2 regions of the Brevibacillus sp. HB1.2 genome follow, and region 2 is predicted to be linked to the other one. Evidence: a T-box and tRNA genes for the amino acid it is inferred to sense, from the RefSeq annotation. Region 2 holds a T-box; the other holds one or more tRNA genes.
What was found. A T-box is a leader RNA that pairs with one kind of tRNA and senses whether it is charged. The one in region 2 lies ahead of tyrS (tyrosine--tRNA ligase), so its partner is inferred to be a tRNA-Tyr.

Region 1: it has a tRNA-Tyr gene. The T-box ahead of tyrS (tyrosine--tRNA ligase) is inferred to sense a tRNA for this amino acid. The anticodon was not compared.

The regions. Positions count from the first base shown of each region.
Region 1 is NZ_JABMIU010000007.1:79,779-91,360, reverse strand. Features, by position in the region: gene HPY28_RS17555 (hypothetical protein) at 51-248, shown strand; gene HPY28_RS17550 (YycC family protein) at 759-929, shown strand; gene HPY28_RS17545 (thioredoxin family protein) at 957-1,523, shown strand; gene HPY28_RS17540 (hypothetical protein) at 1,590-1,907, shown strand; tRNA gene HPY28_RS17535 (tRNA-Tyr) at 2,000-2,084, shown strand; tRNA gene HPY28_RS17530 (tRNA-Leu) at 2,129-2,210, shown strand; gene edeQ (edeine self-resistance N-acetyltransferase EdeQ) at 2,371-2,808, opposite strand; gene edeP (edeine non-ribosomal peptide synthetase EdeP) at 3,108-7,613, shown strand; gene HPY28_RS17515 (lysine 2,3-aminomutase) at 7,692-8,939, shown strand; gene edeN (edeine non-ribosomal peptide synthetase EdeN) at 8,964-11,582, shown strand, end outside.
Region 2 is NZ_JABMIU010000001.1:255,245-266,826, reverse strand. Features, by position in the region: gene HPY28_RS01100 (DUF6138 family protein) at 1-848, shown strand, start outside; gene HPY28_RS01095 (ATP-binding cassette domain-containing protein) at 1,162-2,661, shown strand; T-box leader at 2,737-2,966, shown strand; gene tyrS (tyrosine--tRNA ligase) at 3,025-4,293, shown strand; gene HPY28_RS01085 (MFS transporter) at 4,343-5,563, opposite strand; gene HPY28_RS01080 (MerR family transcriptional regulator) at 5,595-6,410, opposite strand; gene HPY28_RS01075 (hypothetical protein) at 6,552-7,991, opposite strand; gene HPY28_RS01070 (MarR family winged helix-turn-helix transcriptional regulator) at 8,176-8,592, shown strand; gene HPY28_RS01065 (MFS transporter) at 8,596-9,786, shown strand; gene HPY28_RS01060 (AI-2E family transporter) at 10,046-11,194, shown strand.

The DNA.
Region 1 (11,582 bases), on a different contig from region 2:
TTGTTCTCCTTCATAGACTGGAGTGATCTAGGGCAAAGGGAGGAAAACGGATGGCCAAGGGCAAAAAGATCAAAAAGAAGAATTCGCGACAGCACCCCAATCAAGTACAGCTGAAAATCGTAACGTCCCATACATGTCAAGTATGCAAGCAGCAATGTGCACGAGGGTTGGCATATCTGGAACAGATGTCCCAGCCCGGAGCGATCGGCTTAGGTGTACCATGCATCCTCACTAAGCAAAAGCCATAGCTCGTCCTTTTCCATGTGCGGAATATAGTGTTTAAGAGAGAGAGCCCCTTCGTGTGGCTCTTTTTTCATTTTTTTATGAGGAGTTGAGAGGTGAGTAAATGGGTCAAAAGTGGTTCAGTAGAGCCAACATGTCACAAAGTACTTGATGACGATGTGTAACTGGTGGGGATGACAGCCATGTGGTTGATAAGGTAACCAAGAAAAGATTGGGCCTTCTCTGCCCCCAGAATTCGAGCCAGGAAAAGGCTGGTCTTATTCAAATATGTGATACTGGGGATGCTTATTTGGCAAATAGGCAAGCATGCAGACCAAATAAACGACTTTTTCATCTATGTGGATTCGTAAACTTCCTATTTTATCTGCTGCCTAGCAAGCTAATGTCATTTTAATCAATGATGTTAGCTTGTTATTTAAAGGCTTCCGAGTACCAGACTTGTATGCTGGCAGGTTTAACGGCTGTGTATTATACTGAAGGGACTGATAAAAGCAAGGGAAAGGGGCAAAAATGACATGCGTCCATTACAAATATCACCAGAGACGGCTGTCAAGCTGTCGGAAGCTCTTCAGGTACCTTTGGAGCGTCTCATGCACATGCCACAGCATATCTTGTTGCAAAAAATGATGGAGCTGGCTAATCAAGAGAAGGAAGCAAACGAAGCAGCAAATAAAAACCAAGAATAGGCGAGCGATACAAAAGGAGGAGAAAAGATGGGGGCAAACGTAGCACATAAATTCCGTACGGGGCTCAAGCCACAGGCGTTTGTGGAAAGCATGACAAAGAATCAGGATACATACCAAAATTGGTCGGATGCATTTTCATGGACGGATGAACAAGACCGTGCGTTTTTTGCTTCGCTCCAGCATCGTGATGACCTCAGATGCTTGATTTTGGCTGCGGACTGGTGTGGCGACGTCGTTCGCAACTTGCCAGTCGTCTTGCATGCTTTGAAAGAAACAGACATGCCCGTGGAAATGATGGTGATGGAAGAACACCTCGATCTCATGGATGAGTTTCTCACGATGGGCGGTCGGGCGATCCCTGTTGTTATTTTTGCGGACACAGGCGGGCATGTTCTGGCAAAATGGGGACCGAGACCGAAGCATGTCCAAGCTGTCATGACGGCGTTTAAACAGCAAAACCCGGATCGAAACGCCCCAGATTATGAAGACAAGATCAAAGTGGCACGTGCCGAAATGCTCGAGCAGTATGGAGAAGGCACTGGCTACCAGCAAGTGATTGTCAAAGAACTGAGAGAGCTGCTTTCCTCGATCTAATCTATCACATCAATAACAGGGCGGAGTCACGGCTCCGTCCATTTTCATGCAGAAGGGCTGAATAACATGTATTACTACGGGAATGAAACCATTATGTCCTTGGAGCAGGTGCTTCGTTTAAAGGCATCGGAAGTTCGAATTCTGGAGTGGGTACGTACCTACGAGTTTTTAGAAAACAGCTATGGAATAGATGAAGCCGTTCCCTACTTCTTGGAGATAAAATGCGAAGAAGAGCAAGTGAAGATTCGTAAAAACCGCATACTTGACTTCCCGGAATACTCCTGTGAGGAAGAAGCAATATTTCAAGAAGTAGACGAGGCACTGCGCGTCTTCCACGAGTGGGCACAGGAGATTTTGGCGAAAAAAGAGAGTCAATCCAAATAAATATATTGACGTCAAACAAAGTTCATGGTAAATTAATAAATGTCGCTTCTGGTTGAAGAAAGTAAACGCAGAAGAAAGACAGCACATATTGTGGGGAGATAGTGAAGTGGCTAAACACGGCAGACTGTAAATCTGCTCCCTCCGGGTTCGGCGGTTCGAATCCGTCTCTCCCCACCATTGATTTTCTATTGATGATGTGCTATTTTTTCATAGTTTCACATGCCGGTGTGGCGGAATGGCAGACGCGCGCGACTCAAAATCGTGAGGGAAACCGTGGGGGTTCAAGTCCCTTCACCGGCACCACATTAAAAACGAATGCACACTAACCATGGTGTTTACAGACACATGGAAGGTGTGCTTTTTTCATATACGAAAAAACAATTCAAACAGCGGCGAGTCTAAGACTTGATTTTTAGGTCTTAGGTCGCCGCTGTTTCATTTTCGGGGAACGAAAATAGCTGGCTTAAAAGTTCAATTCTGCAATCGTCTCGCCAAACAGAACCATGCCATTTTTTTGAAATCCGAGTGAAGCGTAAAGGTTTTCGGCTGCGACATTGGCTGGAGCATAACCAATGACAATTTTTTGACAATCGTCTTTTGCTTTCAGTATATCAATGACTTGCGAAATCGCAGCACGTCCGTAGCCTTGGCGTTGATAGTTGGCATCAACTAAGAGTCTGTAAATCCAGTAGTTTCCATCGTCAGGGTCAAGCCCATACATGACAAAGCCAACCATCGTGTCCTCATGGTATATGGCCAGAGGGACAAATGTAGTTTGAAACTTTGCTTCGGCTATGGAGTAGAGGTTCGGGGCAACAAACTCACTCTGTTCAGGAGTAGGTTCCAGTTCAATACACTCTTCCCAGTTTTCCAGGGTTACTTCACGAAGTGTCACAGACATCTAATCACATTCATCCTTCCAGGGGGTGTTTTTGCCAATATATTACATTTTATCCTACGTGAAAAGACAGCCAAAATCAATAGCGTGCACAAAATTTTTTCCATTCTATGCAGCGCTAGAAAAAGGAAAAAAGAGATGGAATTCATCTAATTTTCTGAAATAACATTTAATGGAAAATTCATTTGACACTATAGAAGAGTCATCGATATAGTTGGGATGGAAGTATTTGTAATCAATTAGATTTTTTGCCATATTCGAATTGTGATTACATCTGCACAATTCCGAAAGGGGGAAATGCATTGCATCAGGATAAGAAGCAATGGAATGGCGGATATCCTTTAAGTCATCCACAAAAGCGTATCTGGTATACGGAAAAATTACATCCACAGCTTCCTGTCCATACGTTAGGGGGGATGGTGCGGGTTCAAGGAAAAGTGAAACTGGATGTACTTGAAGCGGCCATTCACCTGTTCATTCAAAAGAACGATGCTTTGCGACTCAACTATCAGGAAGAAGAGACAGTCCTTCAGTTTGTTGGAGAGTACGAACCGCAGCCATTGCAGGTATTTGATTTCAGACAAGAACCGAATGCCCCTGATCGGTGCAGACAATTCCTGCAAGCTTTGTTTGCAAAACCATTTTCGATCGGACAGGAGCCTCTATTCTACTTTTGTCTGATTCAACTGAGTGACGTAGAAGCGGGATATTTTGTAAAGTTTCACCATTTGATTGCTGATGGTTGGTCCATCTCCATTATGACAGAACAAATTGCTCACTATTATGACACGTTGTTAGCAGGCGGTTCCGTTCATGTAGGAGATGAACACGCTTATCAAGCTTTTGTCGACAGGGAGCATGCCTATTCTCAGTCTGAGAGATTTGAAAAGGACAAGCGATACTGGCGGGACAAGTTTCAGAGCTTGCCTGTGATCACGACATTAGCAAAGGCAACAGATACGACCGAGGGCAAGCGTAAAGTCTATGCATTCAACCGTGAAGATTCGACAAGAATACGCCAATTTGCAGACCAGATGAAATGCTCGCTAAATTCCTTGTTTGTGGCTCTCGTCAGTCTTTACCTTCAGCGTTGTACGAGGCAAGAAGAGATCGTGATTGGTACGCCGCTGTTAAATCGCTCAGGCAAAGTGGAGCGCAAAATATTCGGGATGTTCACCAGCACTATGCCATTTCGTCTGGCAGTTCCGATGGAAATGGATGCCTTCGATTATGTTAAACATGTCAACAGGGAATTGACTTCCTGTTTTTTTCATCAGAAATATCCGTACGATTTGCTGGCTCAAGAATTGGAATTGAAGAAACATGGCTATGACAGCCTGTTTCAGATTTGTGTAAATTATTACAGCACGCAGCTGCCCTTCACCATTGGTGGGTATCCCGTGACGAATGAGGAGTTTTACAACGGTCACCAGTTGTATTCGCTCCAAGTAATTATCAGGGAATGGGCTACAGATGAACAATTGACGCTGGAAATGGATTATAAAATCGCCGAGTACACGGAAAATGATGTTGATCGAATAGCGGATCATCTCGTAAGGCTGCTCAATCAAATGATCGCGAATCCAGAAGTACCACTGTCCAATCTGAACTTCCTTGCTGACGAAGAGTTGGCACTACAGCTCAAAACGTGGAACGATACAGCTGCTTCCTATTCCAGCGAGAAGACGGTTGTCCAGTTGTTTGAAGAGCAAGTTAAACGCTCGCCACAGGGAGTTGCATTAGAGTCAGAGGGGCGCATGCTGACATTCCAGGAACTGCATGATCAAGTAAATCGACTCGCTCAGTCGTTGCGTAACCGTGGAGTTGGCCCTGGCGTTATTGTTGCGCTTCTGGCAGATCATTCGCCAGAGATGATCATCGGGCTGTTGGCCGTGCTAAAAGCAGGCGGGGCTTACCTTCCGATTGACCCTCAACTCCCTTCTCAGCGCATCGAATATCTGCTGTCTGATTCTGGAGCGGACCTGTTGCTTCGACACACCACGCGAACAGAGGTTATTTCGTGGTCCAAAGTAATCCTGGAGCTCGGTGATTCGTCCCTGTATCTAAATGATGGGGCAATCCTGGAATCGGTTAATCAGCCAGAGGATTTGGCCTATGTTATTTATACCTCAGGCTCTACCGGCAATCCGAAGGGAGTCATGGTTTCTCATCGAGGGTTAGTCAACTATATTTCGTGGGCAAAAGACCGTTATCTCTCCTGTCCTGAAGAAGCGTTTGCTTTTTATTCCTCACTGGCATTTGATTTGACGATTACGTCCATTTTTTGCCCGTTGGTAAAGGGAAATCGGATGGTTATCTATCCGAACTCTGATTCAGAGTTTGTGTTATCGCGCATCTTTAGCGATGGACGCTCCCATGTCGTAAAGCTGACACCTGCCCATCTGTTTTTGCTGCAAGAAATCGCTTTGCCTTCTACTACAGTAAAGAGAGTGATTGTGGGCGGTGAGGACTTGAAGGTGAGTCTGGCTGAGGCGATTCATGCGAAATGGAACGGACAAATCGAAATTCTCAATGAGTATGGCCCTACCGAGACAGTAGTCGGGTGCATGATCTATCAATACGATCCAGAGATCGATGTCGAGGGATCTGTACCGATAGGACATCCGATCAGTAACGTGCAGCTCTACATTTTGGATTCATATGGGAAGCCAATTCCGATCGGATCGACAGGAGAGCTTTTCATCTCGGGAGATAGTGTGGCACGGGGGTATCTTAACCGCGAGGAATTGACGCAAGAGCGTTTCCTACCCGATCCGTTTTCGCCAGGAAAAGTGATGTACAAGACGGGCGATCTGGTCCGCTATCGACCAAATGGAGTCATGGAGTATCTGGGACGGGCTGACTATCAGGTGAAGATTCATGGTTACCGCATTGAATTGGGTGAAATTGAACAGCAGCTACTTGGTCATTCTTCTGTGCGTGAGGCAGTGGTGATCGATCGCATGGATACGTGGGGGCGTAAGTACCTTTGTGCTTATTTGATCACGGAAGCATCTTTCCGGGAAAAAGAGCTCCGCGAAGAGCTGGCAAGTCGATTGCCCGCCTACATGATCCCGTCGCAAATCGTGCAGCTTGAACAGTTTCCGCTGACCTCAAATGGCAAGGTAGATCGGAAACAGCTTCCCGAACCTGTCATGGAGCGAAAAGGTGCGGAGGATGAAACCAGTCCTCGTGACGAGTTTGACAAGCTATTGGTAGAAGTGTATGAGGACGTGCTTGGTCGTTCACCATTTGGTCTACATGACCCGTTTTCCCAACTAGGGGGGGATTCGATCAAGGCGATTCAGGTTTCCTATCGATTGCATCAGCGAGGAATCAAGATTCCGGTGAGAGATATCTTGATTTATGACACGATTACAGAACTAAAAGCGAGAAGTGACTGGAGCTGGGGAGTGGAACAGATCTCACAAGAGCCGTGTATTGGCGAGTTGCCGTCATCTCCCATCGTTTCTTGGTTTCTGTCCCAACAGTTCCGCAATGCTGATCAGTGGAACCAGTCGTTGCTCCTTGAAAGCAAAGAAAAAGTAACGCTGGAGGAGTTTGAAGCGAGTCTATCTGCACTGGTTAACCATCACGATTGTTTGCGACTCAATTACTCTGCAAAAGAGGGGAAGCTCTTTTACAATGAGAGCCACCTTACCAGCCGAGTGTCAGTGTCTTGCATCGACCTTGCTTCCTTACCGCAGGAAGAACAGGAGAGTAAAATGCTTGAGGCGATGGGAGCTTGCGCTGTGAGCTTCAAGCTGGAAGAATCTTTGCTGTTTACCGGTTGTCTCTTTGAATTAGGTCCCGATCGACCTCAGCGATTGTTTCTGACGGCCCATCATCTGGTTGTGGACGGTGTCTCCTGGAGGATTCTCCTGGAAGATTTGATGAGTGCCTTGTCCAGTCTTAAACGGAATGAGCCGATCGTCTTGCCGGATAAAACACATTCGATGCAAGCTTGGATAAAGGAAGTCGCCGCCTTTTACCAGTCGGATCAGGCAATCAAAGAAAAAGCATTTTGGGACATGTTTTCCATCCCGGAAGACAAACTTCCTACGGATTACGATTTTGGCGAAGACTTGGTAGAATACAGCGCTACATCTACACGCACACTTTCAGCCGAGATAACGTCGCGACTGTTGACAACGGCCAACCGAATGTTCAACACAGGTCCCCAAGACCTATTGGTTGCAGCACTTACCCGGACATTGTGTGATGTGTTTGAAAGGGAGCGTCTCTTGCTGGTAATGGAGTCGCATGGGCGTGAGTCTGCTATTCATACGATGAACGTAACCAGAACAGTAGGATGGTTTACCAGCATGTATCCTGTTCTTTTCGAAACGAATCCATCCAATCGGACTGATCACCTAAAAGCAGTTAAGGAGAAATTGCGTCAGATTCCGATGGGAGGGCTTGGGTTTGGTTGGCTAAAGCCTCATCTGCTCACGGCAGAGGAAAAGTCCCATGTTCGATTCAATTATCTGGGAACCGTTGATAATCAACTGAGTGATGATCTGGTTCTCATGGGAGGAAACTTGGCTGTTGATGCCGGAGTGGGTAATCATTTGACAGCACTGCTTGACGTGGCTGCTCTCATTCGTCAAGGAGAACTCCAGGTTTCTGTTACGTACAGCTTGCGAAAGTATCGCGAGGAGACCATGGAGAAGTTACTCGAGTTGTTTTTCCATGAATTAGAGCAGTTCATAGATCATTGCTGCCGACAGGACGTCCCAGAATTTACTCCATCGGATTTCGAAGATGTGGAATTGACACAAAAAGAACTGGATTTGCTGTTTGGTTAACAAGCGAATCACATGGTTGACCAAGTGTTCGAGAAAGCAAAGATGACGAGTGTTTATGAATGAAAGGGAGGGATTACATTGAGTGTTAAGGTATTAATGGGAAAAAAAGGATTTGAGGAGTTCGCAACAATTGTCGGCTTTACAGAAGCAGAGAAGGAAGAACGCGGTGCATTACTGGAGCAGTCTTATATGCCATTTAAGGTGACTCGCTATTATGCCGAGTTGATTGCGAGTCAATCAGAGCCTTATCGTACCCAGATGATCAATATCGTGCTTCCGCCACCGGGAGAGAAACCCTATAAAGGGCGCTTTGATCCGTATGGCAACAAGTCGTACCGTCAGGATGAAACAGCTTTCCTGCAACACAAGTACAAAAAGACATTGTTGCTTCACATCGACGACTTTTGTATTGCCAACTGCCAGTTCTGCTATAAAGTGAACGAAATCCGCCATGAAGATATTGGATATACCAATATTATGGAAAAAGCAGAAAGGGCAGTGCAGTATTTGGAAGCTCATCCGTACATCGATAATGTCCTCTTTACTGGCGGAGATCCAGCTTCCTTCCGTAAAAGCTCTGACTTAATCAAGCTGATTAGCACTCTTTTAAGTGTAAAGAGTATTCGACTCGTTCGTTTTGCAACCAAGGCTTTGGCCTATGATCCGGCTCGTTTTCTTGATGGAGAGCTGCTTGCGTTTTTTGACCAAGTTAGACAGACACCCGGCAAGCAGGTAAGTGTGATTTCCCAGTTCAACCATCCCGGGGAAATTAGCGACGTTTCGATCCAAGCAACACAAGCGCTGCTATCTGTCGGTGTACAGATTCGCGGACAGCCTGCCATTATTCGCGGAGTAAACGATTCTGTCGAAACCTTGATCGACTTGCAACGGAAGTTTCTCGATAATCGAATCATTTCGTATTATTTGACAGTGTTTATGCCAGTCAGGGGAGTCGAGCAGTATGCCATTCCACTGGACGAGGCGTTCCGGAATGTGGCCGAGTCCAAACGCAATCTGGGTGGCTTGGAGAAAAAAGGGGTACTCCTTACTTCGCACGACTTTGGAAAATTAGAGATTTGTGGTTTTTATCCGACAGCTGAGCGTCCTGAAAAAATTGTTTTGAAATGGCATCAAGCGGTCGGACCAGACTATCTTCCAGAGCGGTTGAAGGAATTAATCCCAACCCGTTCAGAAGACCTGATGATTTTGGACTACAAGCAGGGAGAGATGTATTGTCTCGACCATGTGTTCAAACACAATGGTTTGCCGTACGTGGATGCAGATGGGGAGATCGTGGAAAACCTGCCGAGTGAAGCTGTTCGGTAAGGGAGTCAGGAGAGAAAAATTGTGATGAACAAGATCGACAAAAACAATATAGCTGACATTTTGCCGTTAAGTCCAACGCAGGAGGGCATGCTGTTTTACTACCGACTCCAAAAGGATTCCAATTTGTATTTCGAACAGCATCGGCTAACCCTTCGTGGCAAGTTTCAGCTGGATTTGTTTATGCAGGCTGTTACGATGGCGTTTGAGGCCAATGAAATGCTTCGTACGGTTTTTCGCTGGGAGGGGCTTCAAGCCCCTGTCCAGCTGATTCTCAAGCAAAAGACATTGGAGATTCCTTATTTCGATTGGTGCGAGTTACCATCTGGAGCGCGGGAAAGAAAACTGTCTGTCTTGTTGTCACAGGACAAGCAAACACCCTTCACGCTTGAGTTGGGCAATACCATTCGCATTCAAGTAGTAAGGATGGAGTTGTATCGTTATGAAGTCATATGGTCATTTCATCACATACTCATGGACGGATGGAGTTCCGGCATTCTCCTAAGAGAGATATTTACAGCATATGGACAATTGTGCTCGGGGCTGTCCCCTGCGATCAAACAGAAGGCGAAATACAAGGAGTATCTGCGTTTCCTCAAAGAAGCATCGAAAGAACAATCGTTATCGTATTGGAAAGATTCCTTACAAGGAATTAGCTCTCCTACACCGCTTCCCTATATGCGGGATCGTAACGAAGAGCCGCGGTATTCTTCTTATCATCTTCGGCTCAGTCAAACGCTAACGGAGACATTGGAGGAAACATCCAAGCGTTACCGTGTGACAATCAGCACACTGTTGCAAGCCGCATGGGGTATTTTGCTGCAAAAATACAGCGATACGCGGGATGCTCTTTTTGAAGTGGCGTACGCCGGACGTCCTGCCCATCTCACCGGAGTAGAGGATATCGTCGGCCTCTTCATCAAGACGTATCCGCTCCGAGTCAAACGGACAGAAACGACAACAGTCAAAGATCTACTAGGTGTCATGATGGAAGAACAGCATCAGATGGCACCGCATTTGTACGTGCCAGCAGTTGAGTTGAAAAACTGCTCAGAGATGGACGCACAAACCCCTTTGGCGCACAGTTTGTTCGTTTTCCAAAACTATCCGATCGACAAGACGCTGGCCGGATTGGAACTTGACTTCGAGCTGGAGAATATCACTTCACATGAAACAACCGATTATCCAATGGTGCTGGAAGTATCACCAGGTGATGAATGGACAGTCCATGTCAACTACCAGGCATGGAAGTTTCAAGCGAAGGAAATCGAACGCCTGGCGCTTCATTATCTGAGCCTTCTCGAGCAGATTGCGGCTGATCCGGATCAAGAGATTCGTGATCTTACCTTGCTCAGTGATCATGAGCGGCACGAGATGATCGAGGAACAGATGAAGGTCGTGCCAGTTCCGAGTAACTACTGCGTGCACGAGTTGATTGATCAAGCGGCAGAAAAAACACCGGATGCAGTTGCGCTTGTACAAGGAAAGCTGACTGTGACCTACAAGGAGTTACAAGAGCAAGCCAATCGCCTGTCTTGGGCTCTGCAAAAGGAGGTGACAGATGCAGGTCGACCGATAGTTATCATGTGTGATCGTTCCCCTGAAATGATTACTGCACTGCTAGCTATCCTCAAAACTGGGTGTTACTATGTCCCGCTTGATCCAGACTTGCCGAAAGCGCGAATCGAACAGATCGTAAACCAGATTCAGCCTAGTCTGATTGTGACAGAGGGTAGCTATCTGGAACTCGTCGCTGACTTGCAAACAAGGGTGTTTCGTCTGGATGAACCAACATGCTGGGCGCAGGAGTTAATTCAAACACCACAGCGAAAAACGGTACCTTCGAGTACTGCGTATGCCATCTTTACTTCTGGTTCGACAGGTACACCAAAAGGTGTGCGTGTAAAGCATGATCAATTAATCAACGCTCTTTGGTGGCACATTGAGTTTGTCGGGTTCGGAGAGCAGACGAGAACGTTGCAGATCGCCACGTTGACTTTTGACGCATCTGTTGTCGAGATATTCTGCACACTGATCAGCGGCGGTACCCTTTGCTTATTGCAGCGACATGAAAACAAGTCTCCGCAAAAGCTCGCCGCTGCCATCGAGAGCCAACAGGCAAACGTGATACTCGTCGTCCCTACGATGTATCACGCTTTGCTTGACCACGTGACTGATGGCTCGATGAATTCGATTCAAAAAGTGTTGTGTACAGGAGAGATGTTGTCTTCTTCGTTAGTGGAGCGACATGCAGCCTTGCTACCTCAAGCGCAGATGTACAACTTGTATGGCCCAACGGAAAATAGTATCTCAGCATCTGGGTATTGTGTACCGCGACAAGGGCCTTTTGAAAACCCGCTTCCGATTGGACATCCGAGTTACAACGTTCGTGTCTTTCTTCTGGACCAAGATTTTCATCTGTTGCCCAAAGGGGTAATAGGGGAAATGTACGTAGGCGGGATGGGAGTAACGGAAGGTTACATCGCTGATGAGGAAAGAACCAAAGCGTCCTATATCCTGACCCCGTTTGGCAGGCTTTATCGTACAGGAGACTTGGCCTGCTGGACGGATGAAGGGCATCTGCAATATTTTGGTCGTAAGGATTTTCAGATCAAGATTCGTGGCAACCGCGTTGAGTTGGAGGAA
Region 2 (11,582 bases):
GTAACAAGGAACCAGACACCCGCAAGAAGTTTCTGGACCTCGCTGTTCAGCTCGGTTCCAAGCAGGCTACGGACTATGTAAAACGGGGCAGCGGTCGCTTTGAAAACGAGTATAAAGGCACTCTGATTCAAGCAAGCGCCAATGACGTTTTGCAAGCGATCGACATCCGTATCGTATCTGAAGAAGAAGCCGCCTACGGTGAAGCACTAGATTTTATCAACGGTCTTTTGCGTGAAGGTTTTCCCAAAGGGTACAAGCTCAAACTGAAGAGCAGCGAAAAGCACTACCTACCAGTAAAAAAGCTGGCGAAGTCAGGTCTCCACCAGTTTTTTGCGAATGCGTCCCGTTATCCTGTCTTACACCCGAAAATCGCAGAATATGCCGAGCTTGCGATGGAGGAGTTTGCGTGGTATGGGGATGTAGAGCCTAGTGAGAAATCCGTCATGCCTGGCACCTATGCGGTATTGGCTCTCGGCTTGTCTAGCAACGATTATTTTCCACTCTTTCGTCGCTATATGGAGCTGGTCGACACGGAGCATCAGTCTGCTCAGGACGATTTTGCTATTGCGTTTATCGAGGCGCATGGTGTTACCGTAGAGAATATGCCGGTACTCGTCTCTCTGGTGCTTGGCAGTAGCGACTCTGCGAAGCCTTTGAAAAATATCACCATCGATCGTGCAGAACTGGTGGACGCACTCATAGGGGAGCTTGCAGCGATGGAGGATTACCAGCGGGAAACCGTTATTTATCGCCTTTTCGGCGGGAACAAGAAGCTCGCTCAGGCGGTAAAGAAGGAATCTTCCCCGATCAAAGACAAGCTTGCACAACTGCTAGCCTTGGTCGAATAGCTTCATTGACAATATTTAGAAGGCCATGCTATATTGAATTCAACTACATGGAACGGAGGGTGAATCATTTGCGCAATTGTTTATTTATTGGAAAAGCCAATCCTATAATAAATAAACAAGAAGCCAAATTCACCCGCAAATTTATATCTTGAATTCCTGTATGGTCTATTATCCATATAGTGTTTTCTAGAACGAGAGCAAGATGCTTCTGTTTATTGGACAGAAGCATCTTTTTTTGTTGTCAAAAAAGGGGGGGATACAGATGAACAAAGAGTAAAGGACGAGAAATGGAAAAACGAAATGGGGAATCCAAATGGTTGAACTGCACAATATCACGATTACCACCAAAAAAGACGGCAGGCCTCTCATTCGAAATTTGCATCTGACCCTGCAAAACGGCGACAAGATTGCCATCATCGGGGAAGAGGGAAATGGAAAAAGCAGCTTATTAAAATTGATTTACGAGGAACAAATGATTGCCGAGTATTGCACATTTGAAGGGAAAGTGTTGAGAAACGAATGTTCCATGGGTTTTCTTTCACAAGAGCTATCGGACGAAGAAAAACAAATGACCATTGCCGACTTCTTTGCCGAAAATCAATGGACCAAAGAACTGGTAAGAGCGATGGATGATCTCGGCATTCATGCATTGTATTCAGATAAAAGGATGGGTGTTCTGTCCGGTGGTGAGCGTTTCAAATACCGCTTTTTAAGTCTGTTGGCACAGAAGCCTGATGTTCTATTACTGGACGAACCCACGAATGATTTGGATATTCAAACAATGGAATGGCTGGAAGAATTTATCCAACAGACGGCTATTCCTGTCATATACGTATCGCATGACGAAACATTTATTGCGAATACAGCAAACGGTATCCTTCATATGGAACTGACGAAGCGCAAACAAGTACCCAAATATACGTTTTCAAGAGAACCATATGAGAATTACCTCGCGAATCGTGAGAGCCACTTGAACAAACAAGAGCAGATAGCCAGAAAGCAAGCTACTGATCATCGAAAGCAAATGGAGAAATGGCATGACGTTTGGAATAAGGCAGAACATCAACATCGGAACGTATCCCGCTCAGACCCGCGACTGCAAAAGAAAATCAAGTCTCTGAAAAATCAAAGAGAGCGTATGGAGAAAGCATCGGAAACGTTTCTAGAGGCACCAAGTGTAGAAGAAGCAAGCGAATTCCGATTTGATTCTGCGGTACATGTGCCTGGTAGTAAACAAATCCTCGAGTTTTCATTGGAAGTACTGCAAATAGCGAACAAACAGCTATCGAAACAGATTCATTTATCGATCAAGGGGCCAGAAAAAGTCGCGATTATTGGGGAAAATGGAATCGGAAAAACGACGTTGTTGAAAAAGATCAAGGATGAGCTAGTCCAGTACTCGTCATTAAAGATCGGTTACATGCCCCAAAACTATGAAGACCGACTGGATTCAACGAAAACACCGATTGAATTCTTGGAAAGAACCGGGAATAAAGATGCGATTACCAAAGCGTATACGCATTTAGGCAGTATGAAATTTACAAAAGAGGAGATGTATCAATCCATTAAAAACTTATCTGGGGGACAGAAAGCGAAATTGCTTCTGGTAAAAATGATTTTGGATCAGTGTGAAATATTGATACTGGATGAACCGACCAGAAACTTTAGTCCTTTGACGACTCCTGTTCTGTGTCGCTCCTTAATGGCTTTTGACGGTGTGATTATCAGTATTTCGCATGATCGACGGTATTTACATGAAGTCGCAACAACTGTTTATGAGCTAACTGCCGAAGGTCTCATGAAAATAAAATAAAGGATAGTGGCGGAATCATTGCTACATGGTTGACATTGCTATTTGAATTCAATATACTGACTTTAATTTCATATGAAACATACGTTGAAAGAGCCCAGTAGCAGTTTATTCCCTGTTCTAGAAAGCCGGGGGTTGATGGAACCCGGTACACAATAAGCGAGCGAATTACACTCTGGAGTATCTCGGGTAATGCCGAGCGGAATCGCGAACGATAACTCGCTACGAGTGGCATGAATGGCCTGCGTTAACGCTTGGGTCCATTGGTGCAAGATGGGTGGTAACACGGTTATTCAATCGTCCCTATGTCTACAATAGACAAGGGGCGATTTTTTGTTTTTTTACCATAGGAGATTGAAGGAGTGTATGGCAGTGAATATTATCGACGAACTCGAATGGCGCGATGCCATCAATCAGCAAACAGATGCAGAAGGACTGCGAGAATTAACGAATGAAAAAGCAGTCTCGTTATATTGTGGTGTAGATCCAACTGGTGACAGTATGCATATCGGTCACTTGATTCCTTTCATGGTACTGAAACGCTTCCAACTAGCTGGTCATCGTCCGGTCATTTTGATCGGTGGTGCAACAGGTACGATTGGTGATCCGAGCGGCCGTCAATCCGAGCGCTCTTTGCAAACACTGGAACAAATTCAGGAAAACGTCGACAAACTCACTGCACAGATGAAAAAGCTGTTCATTACAGACGGCGACAACCAAATCCGTTTGGTGAACAACTACGACTGGACGCATAAGATCAATGTCATTGAATTTTTGCGGGATTACGGGAAAAACTTCAGCATCAATACGATGCTTGCCAAGGATGTTGTATCGAGCAGACTGGAAAGCGGCATTTCGTTTACGGAGTTTTCCTATCAAATTCTGCAATCGCTGGATTACCTGCATCTGTACAATCATGAAGATGTTCAGTTGCAAATCGGCGGTTCCGACCAATGGGGCAACATTACTAGCGGTCTCGATCTGATTCGCAAAAAAGAAGGATCAGAAGCAAAAGCATTCGGTCTCACCATTCCTCTGATGCTGAAGGCAGATGGTACGAAATTCGGGAAGACAGCAGGGGGAGCCATCTGGCTTGATCCAAACAAAACAACACCATTCGAATTCTACCAATTCTGGGCAAATACCGATGACCGCGATGTTGTGAAATACTTGAAATACTTCACGTTCCTTTCTAAAGAGGAAATTGACGAGTTGGCTGAAAAAGTACAGACCGAGCCACACAAACGCGAGGCGCAAAAAGCGCTGGCGGAGGAAATGACGAGATTTGTACACGGTGAGGAATTGCTGGAGCAGGCGAAGCGTATTACAGCAGCTTTGTTTACTGGTGATATTAAATCGCTATCGGCAGATGAGATCGAGCAAGGCTTCAAAGAAATGCCGACGTACGAATCTACGCTCGAAACGAAGAACATCGTTGACTGGCTTGTTGAGATCGGCATTGAGCCATCCAAGCGTCAAGCACGTGAGGATATTACAAAAGGCGCTATTTCGATGAATGGCGAGCGGGTTTCCGATCTGGAACTGGAAGTAACGCCAAGTCTCGCTATCGGCGGTCGCTTCATCATTATCCGCAAAGGCAAGAAAAACTACAGCTTGGTAAAATTGTCTCAATAGATGAAGGAATAAGAAGCTTCCCTGGAAACCTGAAGGGAAGCTTCTTCTTTTAATTGCATGATTTTCGTGTTTGACAGTCCTCCAACGTATGATTGTGGAAGGACAGCGCTTTGCGATCTAAACTATAGCTGATAAAAGTCAGCAACGATGCTGCGATCGCGACAATCGCACCAACCCAGGAAACATCAATGAGTTCCCGGTTTGTCGTAATAAATCCACCCAAAGCTGATCCGAGGGCGATCCCAACATTGACTGACACAGGAGTTAATGAGGAAGCCAAATCTCTGGCAGCCGGGAAATGTTTATCGGACAAATCAATAAAATACAATTGCATCGTGGAATTCATGATATAAACGACCAAGGCCATAAACGATAAGCTGATGAATCCACCTAGAAGGGTATGGGACGAAACATAAAGAGATGCGAGAATAGCGGCTTGCATCAGATACACATACCGAAACTTTCCAATCCCGTTGTGAGCTGCCAGTTTTCCACCAATCAACGTGCTAAAGATCGAAATTACCCCGTACAGTAAAAATACGAGACTAATCGTTTGGTCCGGTACGAAGAGCACTTCTTGCAGCAAAGGAGTTAAATACGTATATACCGTATAGGTTGCTGCGATACTTAATGCCGGGATAAAAAAAGCGATGATGATACGTGTATTGGTCAGTAACCCGATTTGTTTTTGCAAGGAACTGCTCGATCCCTTCAATCCTTTTGGGATGGTCACTGCACTGGCAAGGAGAGAAATGATGCCTAGTAGCGCCGCAAACCAAAAGGCCATTTGCCAACCTCCCCATTGCCCAATAAAAGTACCAAGTGGCACCCCAATAACGCTGGCGATCGTGAAGCCCGAAAAAATGATCGAAATAGCGGTCCCCCTTTTCTCAGCAGGCATCGTTTCACTGGCAACCGCCATGGCAAGTGCAATCAAAACCCCGGTCACAACGGCAGTCAAGATTCTAGAAACAAGAAGCAATACATACGTCTCGGATAGGGCAGTTAGAATATTCCCTGTAATAAAGATGCCGATCAACGTAAGCATGAGTGGATACTTGGCAAATCGGCTGAATATCGCAGTTAAGATCGGTGTACCGATGGCAAATGAAATGGCAAAGGCTGACACGAGCGATCCTACTGTTGAAATCGAAATGCCCAACTCGGATGCCACATCACTAAGCAGCGAGATGATGACAAATTCACTCGTACCTAGAACGAAGGTCAATATAAATAAGGTAAAAGTTAAGGACTTTTGCTGTTTGTTCAAAAGCTGAATCTCCTCTCCACATGTTCGATTGTTAAGCTTTTTCTACGGCCATCTGGAGCTCGGCGACATAAGAGTCCGGGTCTTTGGGATTTTCACGACGAACACAAATTTCACGACGCGGCTCATTCTCTTTGATCCAGTATCCATTTCGTTCAATCCATATCGCCAATTCGACACTCGCAGTGCAACGGCATGTCGTCCGGCAATGATGGATGAGTGTAGCCATCAACGGAATTTCCGGCAATCGCTTAACGGTAAAAGGTGGTTCGGTCTGCAAATCGTGAGTAAGCAAACGCGCCACTTCCACATCCATGTTGTCATCGCACTCCTCACAGCCATGCCAAAGAACCATTCTGGAGAGAGAAGATTGACCTGAACGTCCCATATAATCGTCCAGCTTTTGAAAAAGCTCCGGAATTTTATTGAACGGCGTTCTTTGACGATAGGATAGGACAAGTTGAGGTTCTACTTTTTTTAGAATAACGTCATGCGAAGACAAGCTTTTCTCTTCATTTTCGATGGCATACAGACGATCGTTGATCAGATTCAGTCTTGCTTGCTCCTTATCCAGAATGGATTGAATCTCGCTTTGCTTGATTCGAAACATCCCCCTGATTTGTTCGAGTGGGATTTGCTCGCTCATCATCTGGCGAATTTGATCCAAGGAAAACCCCAATTCTTTATAAGCCAAAATCCGATTAAGCTGAAACATTTGGTCAGCCGAATAATACCGATAGCCTGAAAATTTGTCGGTATGAGCTGGCTTAAGCAAATGAACTTGATCATAGTAACGAAGTGTTTTGACGGAGACTTGACTAATCTTCGCAAATTCACTGATTTTAAACATGGGGCAACCTCCATACTTACGTTTTTTCTGTACCGAGTATAACTTTCCAGTTAAGGGGAGAGTCAAGCGGCAAGGGAAGGGGAATGGGCAATAAAAAAACCGGTGGGTTTCGATTACCACCGGATGAGACCGATTTTTATTTTATTTCTGAAGTGCAATACTATCCACTTTGTTTGCAGCAATAACAGCGACTGCATTCGGCTCCAGATCGAACCAAAAAATAAGATCGCCATCCGCTTTCTTCTGCGACGGCTTCATCCCGTTCACATAGACTTTGATTTCACGTACGGTTGTCAAATGCAATTTGCCTTGATCGCACAGTGTGTCCATTCGTTTCAATAACCGGTCAAAATCGGGATGTATGATCCAGTTACTTTTGATATCCCGAATGATAAATTTCCCGCCTTGCTTTTTGGAAGGAATTATTGCCAAGTAAGTATGATTGATAAATACCCCACGATTTTGAATGAGCTGCTGGAGATTTTGTTCCCGATACAGATACAGTGTATCTTCCGGAATGATGGCAGCCGACCATGAATAAAACGGGCCGGTGACTGTCGGATGCGACCAATAGAGAGGGGTGCGCAGGGCGTCACCTCTTTGGGGTTGGTACAGATCAAGACCATGATTGGGATTGGCGATATCTTCTGAGCTGTAGTGCCAAAAATACGATGTGTCGTATTTTTTCCATTGATGCGCCAAGTAATTCGCAGTTTGGTTGTCTAGCGCGTTAAACGCAAAGCTGGACTTCAAATACCCATGGTCAATCCATGTACTGCTTTGGAAGTGATCTTTCATTACTTGCAACGCATCTTCCGTAGTCTTTTGATAGTGCCTGATTTCGTAAGGATAGAGGGTATGTAGACCCATGTCATTATCGTTCCGATTCAGATCATCCAGAAACTGCAAAAATTCAGGGCATTGCGCAATGGCGACATTGACAGGCGATTTTGCTTGAAAATACGGATTCGAGTAAAAAACGCTTTTCGTAACTGGTATTCGATGTTTGACAAAACCGCCTGTCGCTTGTGCCGACGATGTAATCTTCTCGGAGCCGAAATAAACAGCCCGATTTGTTTGCAGCGTCTGCTCGTCAGCATGCTCTGTCCATACGTGCGTAGCCAAAAAACCAGAAGGCTGACTGATAAATCGCGGCATCAGCATCGGTTGATACCCAACTACGAGTGAGAATGAATTGGTCCGTTCATCGTTTGCACGATATTCGGAAGCGTGGCGGACTTTTCCGACTTGATTCGTTGAGCCTTGCTGTACGTATCTGTGATCATTCATGTGATCCAGATTGACGATGAGCTGTTTTTGCGTTGCAATCAATTCAAGTGACGATACGTTGGGAGCATGGTACAAAATGCCGCCAAACGATTCGGAGCGAATTTCGATGGCTGCTCCTGGTTGAAATGCTGGACTTTGATCCAACGTTATTTGATTGGCTCCTTTCGGAAGGGAAGGAGTCATTGCATTGTAAATCGTGCCATATTCGGCTTGGTACTGAATGGAAGAGAGGATTTCATTTTTCGCCAGATCAGTAATGCGGACATTGCCTGCCTCATCCCAGATGAACACATAATATGATTTTGAAAGGAGGACTCCTTCGCAAGCGTAGGTATTGGAAAAGAAAGTACCAAGAATAGCAATAATAAGAAGGGAATGGCGGAAAACCTGTTTGCCATCATGATTTAGACCTTCTCAAACAGCAAGAATAGATATATAATTAATTAAATTAATTAACTAATACAAAGGAGCTAACATGTACCCGTTCTTTTCAAAAGTCGCATTCACACATCGTATGTACAATAACCAATTGCAAGAGGAGTTACTTCCATTCGGTATATCCGTCACGCAATGGGCGTTAATTCGTTATTTGAAAAATAACGGTTCTGCTACTTTTAGTGACGTCGCCGATTATTGGCAAGTAGAGAAGCCGGCCATAACACCCATTGCGCAAAAATTAGCCGCTCGTGAAATCATTTCGATTTCATCTGGATCAGACAAACGGCAAAAAATTATGTATTTGTCAGAGAAAGGTGAAGCGCTACACAAGACGATTATGGAAGCGACTGATCCGTTCTTGGAAGAAATATTGGAGGGCATCTCACCAGAAGAAAGAGACGCAGCATCCACAGTACTCGAAAAAATAATCATGAACCTAAAGAGAAGAGGGTAAGCAGTGAAAAAGGATAGGCTTTGGACGAAAGAGTTCGTTATTGTTTCTTTCATCAATTTTCTTTTGACACTTATGTTTTTCTTACTAATGGTTACGATTGCTTCTTATGCCAAAACAGAATTTCACGCTTCAACTAGTTCAGCAGGATTGGTTTCCAGTATCTTTATCATTGGCGCTTTGATTGGTCGATTACTCACCGGTAGAGCTATTAGTCATATTGGTACGAAAAAAACGCTTTGGATTGGGTTAGGATTTTTTGCTGTCACTTCGTTGCTTTACTTTTTTGCAGTCCATATCAGCTTTTTACTGGTCAATCGATTGCTGCAAGGGATTGCCGTTGGTATTGCCAGTACAGCAACAGGTACCATTATTGCTCAAATCTTGCCAGCGTCTCGCAAGGGTGAGGGGATTGGCTATTACAGTTTAAGTGCGATTTTAGCCACTGCGATTGGTCCTTTTCTCGGCATGATCTTATTGCGGCTTGAAAATGGTTTCACTTGGATCTTTACGATGAATGTTGGGTTTTCCCTGATTTGTTTGATGTTTTATGCCATGGCAAAAATCAATGTTCCGCTTGCTTCCGCAAATGTGAAAGAGGAAGCAAAAGGTTCTCTGCTTTCGAAATTCATCGAGCCGAAAGCCTTGCCGATTTCATTCATCGCCTTAATAATCGGCTTCAGCTATTCGGGTGTCTTGTCATTTCTATCGTTTTATGCGGAAGAAATTAATCTGTCCTCAGCTTCCAGTTATTTCTTCTTAGTGTATGCCATTGTCATTATCCTTTCGCGACCATTCTCAGGAAAGCTAATGGACGCAAGAGGGGCGAACATCGTGACATACCCAAGCCTGGTGATATTTGCGCTCGGGATGCTTCTATTCAGTCAAACCTCAACTTCCTGGATGCTACTGCTATCTGCTGCATTGATTGGAGTAGGCTTCGGTAACTTTAACTCCATTGCCCAAACCGTAGCTGTGAAGGTAACAGCTCCGCATCGCTTTGGATTAGCAACCTCTACGTACTACATTTTGTATGATCTAGGATTAGGAATCGGGCCCTATCTGCTCGGTTTTATCGTACCGTATATAGGATATCGTACGATTTTCGTCGGGATGGTTGCCTTCATCCTTTTCAGTATCCCGCTTTATTACTGGCTACACGGAAAACGAGATCGGGAATTGATGCGTGCTACCTAACTCATCCAAGTAAAAAAGGGGGAGTTTGGCCCCCTATAGAAGATATGCAGGCTGCCCTTAGTCGGTAGCCTGTTATCTTTTTCACAGTCTTTTTGATACGCATGATTGTGGAAAGTTCGAGGGAAGTTTTAGTGAAAGTAGAAAAATGATAACGAACGGTTGAAAATCATAGTATACTTGTGGGTGGACATATTAATGGAAAAGTTTATGAACAAACAGATCAACTTAGAACTCACTAAGGTTAGGAGTCAACTAGAAAATGATGGAGAAAGTACACTGGCGAGATATAAAGAAATACATAATGATCGCGACTTACACCGTATTGCTGTTTGCTGTGGTCTGGAATTTTCCTTCTGTAAAGTCATTTATCTATGAAATATTTGACTTATTAGATCCTGTGATTTATGGGATTGCCATTGCTTACATCTTGAACATTTTAATGAGATTTTATGAAGAAAGACTTTTCTCACCCCTTAACCGCGGTAACAATCGAATCTGGTTAAAAGTAAGACGTCCTTTTTCAATCCTGTTAACGCTGGCGACTGTCCTGGTATTTTTTACATTTCTCATGTGGTTTATTGTCCCTCAGCTTCTCACGAGTATTTCCATGCTCGCGTCAAGTATTCCGAATGACATGCAATCATTAAAGGCTTTCGTCGATGGTTTTGCAGAGAGATTTAACTTGTCCGGCGATTTATGGAATACACTTATGGAGAAGTGGAATGAAATTGTAAATAAGTTCGGCCATTTTTTCCTGACTTCCATCCCTGTATTACTGACGTATACGAAAATGTTTACTGTTAGCTTTATCGATGTCATCATGGGGCTGATGTTGTCCGTCTATTTGCTCCTCTATAAGGAAAAGTTGACGCTCATTGCGAAAAAACTCGTTTATGCCTATTCGTCAAAAGCAAAGGCGGATCGGGCTGTAGAAATTGGACAAATCACCAATCGAGCTTTTAGTGGCTTTATCTCAGGCCAGCTAACAGAGGCTCTCATTCTTGGCGGGCTTTGTTTTGTGGGGATGTGGGCGTTTAACATGCCGTATGCACTGCTTGTGAGTGTGATCATTGGTGTAACGAGCATCATTCCGATTTTTGGTGCTTATATCGGGACGATTCCGAGTGCCTTTATTATTTTAATGATCGATCCAGTGAAGGCTATTTGGTTCCTTGTCTTTATTCTTGTCTTGCAGCAAATCGAAGGTAATTTTATCTATCCAAGAGTGGTAGGTAATTCAATCGGATTGGATGGCTTATGGGTGATAGCAGCCTTATTGGTTGGGGGAGCATTGTTCGGGTTGATGGGAATGCTGCTAGGAATCCCTGCCTTTGCCGTCGTATATACCCTCGTCAGAAGCACGACAAATAAGCGACTGAAGGACAAGAATATTATCCTGAAAGAATAGGTGTCCACCGTTTCAATTCCTCAATGAAATCGTAAATCTAAAGGCTCACACTTTCGAATGAAACCAGAAAGTGTGAGCCTTTTTTGCAGGGATTGAAGAGTGGTTTGGGTAAAAAGTAGCACAATTAACAAAAAATACCTAATTTTTAACTGATTTCCAAAACACTCTCTGTTATAATGAATAACAGTTTCTCAAACAGGTGCATATGAATACGTTATTCTGCTGGATTGTAAGGAGGTGTGCAGGCCAGCACATTAGTTTTCAGGTAATGTATTTTTTCCATTCGAATTGGTCAGGATTCATGTCCTGATTCCATTAGTCTAGAGTACCAGCGCACATGTTTCGACCAAAAAGTGGAAAGTGACTTTTGTCCTGAAAACCGCTTTGA